Linked DNA regions of Pokkaliibacter sp. MBI-7. The protein of the gene in region 1 interacts with the protein of each later gene in a pairwise test. Links are inferred from orthologs where the notes say so. Each region holds a gene or a part of one and is shown in the gene's direction. Other genes may lie near its edges.

Region 1 (2,954 bases):
TGGTCTGGCGCACAGCGGATACGGACGACAACCGCAAGCACTATGGCAGCGCCAGTAATCAGCATGGCGATACCGGCTATCCCCAAGTGCGCATGGTCTGCCAGATGGAACTGACCAGTCACATGCTGGTGAGCAGTGCTTTTGCCGGTTATCACAGCAACGAGATGAAGCTGGCCGAACAACTGATCGACAGCACACCCGATCACTCGCTGACCTTGTTCGACCGTGGCTTCTATTCGCTGGGGCTTCTTCATCGCTGGCAACAAACAGGCACTCAGCGCCATTGGCTACTGCCGCTGCGCAAGGATGCTCAATATGAGGTGCTATACAAGCTGGGACGCCAGGATGCCATCGTCTCGCTAAAGACCTCGCCGCAGGCGCGTAAGCAATGGCCCGAGCTGCCCGACACGCTACAGGCCAGGTTATTAAGCAAGACCATCAAGGGCAAAGTCCGGCAAGTACTGACTTCGATGATCGATCCTCTGCGCTTTCCGCCAGATGACATCGTGGATCTGTACAGCCAGCGTTGGGAAATCGAATTGGGCTATCGAGAAATGAAGCAAGGCATGCTCGCGGGTCACTACACACTGCGCAGTAAAACGCCGGAGATGATTGAACAAGAGCTGTGGGGCGTACTGCTGGGGTACAATCTGCTGCGTTATCAAATGCTGGAAATGAGTCGCCACTGCCCTGGCATCTCCCCCTGCGAAATGAGTTTCACCGCCTGCACCTGGGCGATCCTGGGCTTCTTGAACGGGGTCTCTTTGAATCATCCAGGCAACATCCCTCGCTACCTGGCTGAACTACAGGCTTCGGCCATGCACTACGTCCTGCCTCATCGACGTGAGGAGCGCAGTTACCCGCGGGTGGTCAAGCCCAAGCCGTCCAAGTATCCGACCAGAAATAAAAATGCCAGTCAGCTTAACTGACTGGCATTAGGCTCAGGCCGGTTTTATTTTGCCTTTCTTTGGCGTTCGTGATCCTGCTTAACGCTCTTCCCTCCTTCTCAATTCGACTGACGGCGGCTGGACAGGCGGCTGTTGAGCGGGTAGTCTGCCAATTTAATAAACGATCAGTCTATAAATAGGTCGGTGCACTCGTGACAGAATCACTTACTTCACCTCGCCGCCGCGGACGCCCGCCGAAGCAGCCCGATGGCCAGCTTGAGACGCGTCTGGCGCTGATTCGCCGGGGCATGGAAGTGCTGACCGAGCGAGGGTTCACTGCCACCGGCCTGGAAGGGTTTTTAAAGCAGGTCGGGGTGCCCAAAGGATCGTTCTATCACTACTTCGACAGTAAGGAGGCTTTTGGTCGGGCGGTGATGGAAAGTTATGCCCGCTATTTCGAGCGTAAACTGGATCGCCATCTGCTTGATGAACGGCTGTCACCGTTGCAGCGCCTGGATGCGTTTATCGCGGATGCCAGTGCTGGAATGGCACGCCATGGTTTCCGCCGTGGTTGTCTGGTGGGGAACATGGGACAGGAAGTCGCGGTATTGCCGGATGATTTTCGCCAGCAGCTGGATGCCATCCTGCACAGCTGGCAGCAACGCTTGACCGTTTGCCTGCAGGCTGCTCAGGCGCAGGGGGAGTTGTCAGCTGCACTGGATGCTGAGGAGCTTGCTCAGTTTTTCTGGATAGGCTGGGAAGGGGCAGTGCTGCGTGCTCGTTTGCAGTGCAGCGCGGCACCTCTGGACGTGTTTTACAGTGGTTTTCTCAGGATGATAAGCGCAAACCGCAGCAGCTGAATTGTATGCGGCTAATCAGTGTACGCCGCCCAGCTCAGTCTTACTCGCTGTTCTGATATTGCGTCAGCACTTTTGAAATAGCCCAGGCATAACGTCTGGGTTTTTAGTGAAATTCAATAGACGATCGGTCTATAACTTGTCGCCACCCAGTAGTCAGGGTGGCCCGCTAACCAAGGAGAACCTCAGATGTTCAAGGCACTGCTGATAAGCAAAGACGAACAGGGTTATCGCACCGAACTGACCCAGCTGGATGATCACCAGCTACCCGCCGGTGATGTGACCGTGGCCGTCGACTATTCAACGCTGAATTACAAGGATGCACTGGCCATCGCGGGGACGTCGCCCATTGTGCGTAGCTTTCCAATGGTGCCGGGCATTGATCTGGTAGGGACGATAGAAAACAGCCACCACGCTGACTACAGGGTGGGCGATAAAGTACTGCTCAACGGCTGGGGAGTCGGTGAAAGCCATTGGGGTGGGCTGGCGCAGAAAGCGTGCTTGCAGGGAGACTGGCTGATTCCGCTGCCCACTGCTTTTACTCCCGAGCAGACCATGGCGATTGGCACCGCAGGCTACACCGCCATGCTGTGTGTGCTGGCCATCGAGAAACACGGCATTACCCCGTCGATGGGCTCCGTACTGGTCACGGGGGCTAATGGTGGAGTGGGGAGCTTTGCGCTGAGTATTCTGGCTAAGCTTGGTTATACCGTTACCGTATCCACCGGGCGTCCGCAGGAGGCTGAGTATCTGAAGCAGCTTGGTGCAGCCGAGATCATTGAGCGCAGCAGTCTGTCTGAGCCGGGCCGGCCTTTAGCCAAAGAGCGCTGGGTTGCTGCCGTTGACTCTGTTGGCAGCCATACGCTGGCCAACGTCTGTGCTGCTACCGCCAGTGAGGGCATTGTTGCTGCTTGCGGTCTGGCACAGGGGATGGATCTTCCCGCCAGTGTGGCGCCGTTCATTCTGCGTGGTGTTACGCTGCGCGGTATCAACTGTGTGACCCGACCCAAAGCTGATCGTATTGAAGCCTGGCAGCGGCTGGGGGAGCTGATCGATCCGCAGCAACTGGCGTTGATTACCCATACTATTGGCCTGGCCGAGGCGATACCTGTTGCCCGGCAACTGCTGGACGGCCAGGTACGTGGTCGCGTGGTAGTGGATGTAAACCGCTGAAGCCATCGCCAGCAGGTGTCGGCCCAAGCCCGCTGTT
Region 2 (2,875 bases), 1.2 Mb from region 1 along the record:
GTGATCTGATCTTCAGTGATGATGGCCTTCAGCACTACCGCTTAGGGCGTCATATAGAAATTGCTGTCGTTGACGGTCATCGCGGCCTGGGGAATGGCCATTGTCTGCCGGTCGGGCCGCTTAGGGAGCCGCCTGAGCGTCTTGCTGAAGTGGATTTTTGTGTGGTCAATGGCTATGCGGCCAGCACACCTGTAACGACTTCCTTTACAATGCATATTCGTGCCCAGCAAATGGTTCATGTGCATACAGGGCAGGCTTCTGATGTTCACGCATGGAGTGGGCGAGAGGTCATTGCGATGGCCGGAATAGGTAATCCCACACGTTTTTTTTCGACGTTGGAATCGCTAGGCATCAAAATTACGCGTTCTATCAGTAAGCCTGACCACTATCACTTTCAGCAAGAAGATATACCGAGTGGAGGCATGCCGGTTGTCGTAACAGCTAAAGATGCTGTGAAGTGTGGTGGTTTTGCAGTAGATAACCTGTGGTATCTGGATATTACTGCGGTGCTGTCAGATAGCTTTTTTAGCGCGTTGGCGGAAAAGCTACGTAGCCTTAACCTGAAAAGGCGCTGAAATCTGCTTTCCAAATGTTAACAATGCACGTTGCTGTCGAGGCTTAGCCTTGCCCGGTGGGTTGTATAAATCGATATCTATCATCGTGTTGTCCGTCAGGATCAGCATGCCTAGTTTTACGGAGATCCAGAATGGATAAGCAGTTATTGGATTTGCTAGTGTGCCCCGTTACCAAGGCGCCGCTTGAGTGGCATGCCGATCGTCAGGAGCTATTTTGCTATGCCAGCAATCTCGCTTATCCGGTACGTGATGGTATTCCCGTGATGTTGGAGTCAGAAGCGCGTAGCTTGACCGAAGAAGAACGGGCGAAGCGTCCAAAGCAGCGTTAATAAAGAAGCGGCCTTTTTGCTGCAAGGTAGTATTTGTTCGGGAGTTTCACAGACTATGTCGTTTCTGGTTGTCATCCCTGCCCGTTACGCGTCCACCCGCCTGAAAGGCAAACCCCTGCTGGATATCGCCGGTAAGCCAATGGTCCAGCACACGTGGGAGAAAGCGTGTGCCAGTGGAGCGGCGCGCGTCATCATCGCTACTGATGATGAGAGAATTGAAAGCATGGCCAGAGCCTTCGGCGCTGAAGTATGTATGACTTCTGCGGCACATCCCTCCGGTACTGATCGGATTCAGGAGGTGGCGTCACAGTTGAAACTGTCAGATGACGAGGTCATCGTGAACGTTCAGGGGGATGAGCCGATGCTGCCTGCAACCTTGATTGATCAGGTCGCGCAGACTCTGCTGAAGCATCCTCAGGCGGACATGGCAACGTTGTGCGAGCCGATTGAGGATATGGCGTTATTCGCCAATCCCAACGTGGTCAAGCTCGTTAAAGATGTACATGGTAAGGCGCTTTATTTTAGCCGTGCGCCTGTATCGTGGCATCGGGATGAGTTTGCTCAAGGTATCAGCGATGTTCCGCCGTCAGGCTGGCAGGCATTTCGACATATCGGGCTGTACAGTTACCGTGTTGGTTTGTTGAATCAGTTCGTCCAGTGGTCACCCGCTCCGATAGAACAATGGGAGGCGCTGGAGCAGCTACGTGTACTGTGGAATGGTGGCTATATTCAGGTCTCTGAGGCGTCGGTCATTCCTCCTGCTGGTGTAGATACACCTGATGATCTGGTACGAGTACGTTCGATACTTGGCGATGGCCGATAGCTGAAAATTCTGAATCTGGAGGCTGTGTATGCCTCTTTAGAGCCATTGTTTGTTGAGCTGTCTGACTATTCGGTGAGAGATGTACAAAATTCTTTTAGTGTGCCTTGGCAACATCTGTCGTTCCCCTACTGCAGAAGGTGTGCTGGCAAAGAAAATCACCCAGCAGGGGTTGGGTAGGCGTTTTCAGGTCGATTCGGCAGGGACGGCTGCTTACCATACGGGTGAGTCACCTGATAGACGGAGCTGTCGTGCTGCCGCCAGGCGTGGCTACGATTTAACTCCCCTCAGAGCTCGCCAGGTCATGCCATCAGACTTTGAAGAGTTTGATGTAATTCTGGCTATGGATCATGCCAATCTAAGTAGCTTGAAGCAGAATTGCCCCGCTCAATTGCAGCATAAACTTGGTTTGTTCCTCCATTATCATCCAGATTCAATAGAGGAGGTGCCTGATCCTTACTATGATGGAGAGTCTGGGTTTGAGCTGGTGCTTGATCTTGTTGAAGTGGCTGCGGATGCCTTAATTAAGGATTTAGTGAAGTGAGTGACTATCCTGAGCACTGGCAAGAGAACGCCGATTTACTTAGGTTGAATACTTTTGGATTTTCAGTAGAAGCTGAGTACCTGTCTGTTGTGCACTCTGCTAGCCAATTGCAGCAAGATATTGCTGTTGCGCAAAAGCGCAATCTCGCATGGCGTGTGCTAGGTGGGGGTAGCAATGTAGTGCTGTGCCAGAACCTGCCTGGTCTTACTTTGTTAATTGATATCAAAGGCGTTGAGGTGCTATCCGAGAATGAGTCGGACGTTACTTTAAACGTTGGGGCAGGAGAGAACTGGCATTCTTTGGTCTGCTTCAGCTTGTCTCAGGGATGGTCAGGTTTGGAAAATTTGGCATTGATTCCAGGTACCGTAGGTGCTGCGCCAGTGCAAAATATTGGCGCTTATGGCATGGAGTTAAAGGACGTTCTACTACGAGTGCAGTATCTCGATACTGTCACAGGAGCGTTCTGCACGCGAGAAGCAGCTGATTGCAACTTCTCCTACCGACATAGCATCTTCAAAGAGAGCATTGGTAAGAGCTGGATCATTGTGTCCGTAGAGTTGTGCTTGTCAAAGCAGGCTGATGCCCAGATCAAATATAAGGCTCTGCG

What was found. Proteins that work in one complex are often made in the same cells at the same time.
Region 2: the proteins of QCD60_RS26070 (region 1) and kdsB interact in binary tests that used the Escherichia coli proteins (3 or more experiments, as listed by UniProt). The link is inferred for Pokkaliibacter sp. MBI-7 from one-to-one orthologs.

The regions. Positions count from the first base shown.
Region 1 is NZ_JARVTG010000002.1:1,398,884-1,401,837, reverse strand. What follows is about bases 3-2,923. They hold QCD60_RS26070 (TetR/AcrR family transcriptional regulator), read left to right. Parts: upstream 3-1,099; coding sequence 1,100-1,747; downstream 1,748-2,923. Other genes in these bases: QCD60_RS26065 (oxidoreductase), read left to right, coding at 1,934-2,917; QCD60_RS26075 (IS4 family transposase), read left to right, coding at 3-929. In the rest of the region: more of QCD60_RS26075, read left to right, coding at 1-2. UniProt on the Escherichia coli protein: Involved in response to both electrophiles and reactive chlorine species (RCS). Represses the transcription of the nemRA-gloA operon by binding to the NemR box.
Region 2 is NZ_JARVTG010000002.1:206,859-209,733, forward strand. Bases 2-2,843 are described here. They hold kdsB (3-deoxy-manno-octulosonate cytidylyltransferase), read left to right. Parts: upstream 2-959; coding sequence 960-1,727; downstream 1,728-2,843. Other genes in these bases: lpxK (tetraacyldisaccharide 4'-kinase), read left to right, coding at 2-575; QCD60_RS20585 (Trm112 family protein), read left to right, coding at 707-904; QCD60_RS20595 (low molecular weight phosphotyrosine protein phosphatase), read left to right, coding at 1,807-2,268; murB (UDP-N-acetylmuramate dehydrogenase), read left to right, coding at 2,265-2,843. Also shown: more of lpxK, read left to right, coding at 1-1; more of murB, read left to right, coding at 2,844-2,875. UniProt on the Escherichia coli protein: Activates KDO (a required 8-carbon sugar) for incorporation into bacterial lipopolysaccharide in Gram-negative bacteria.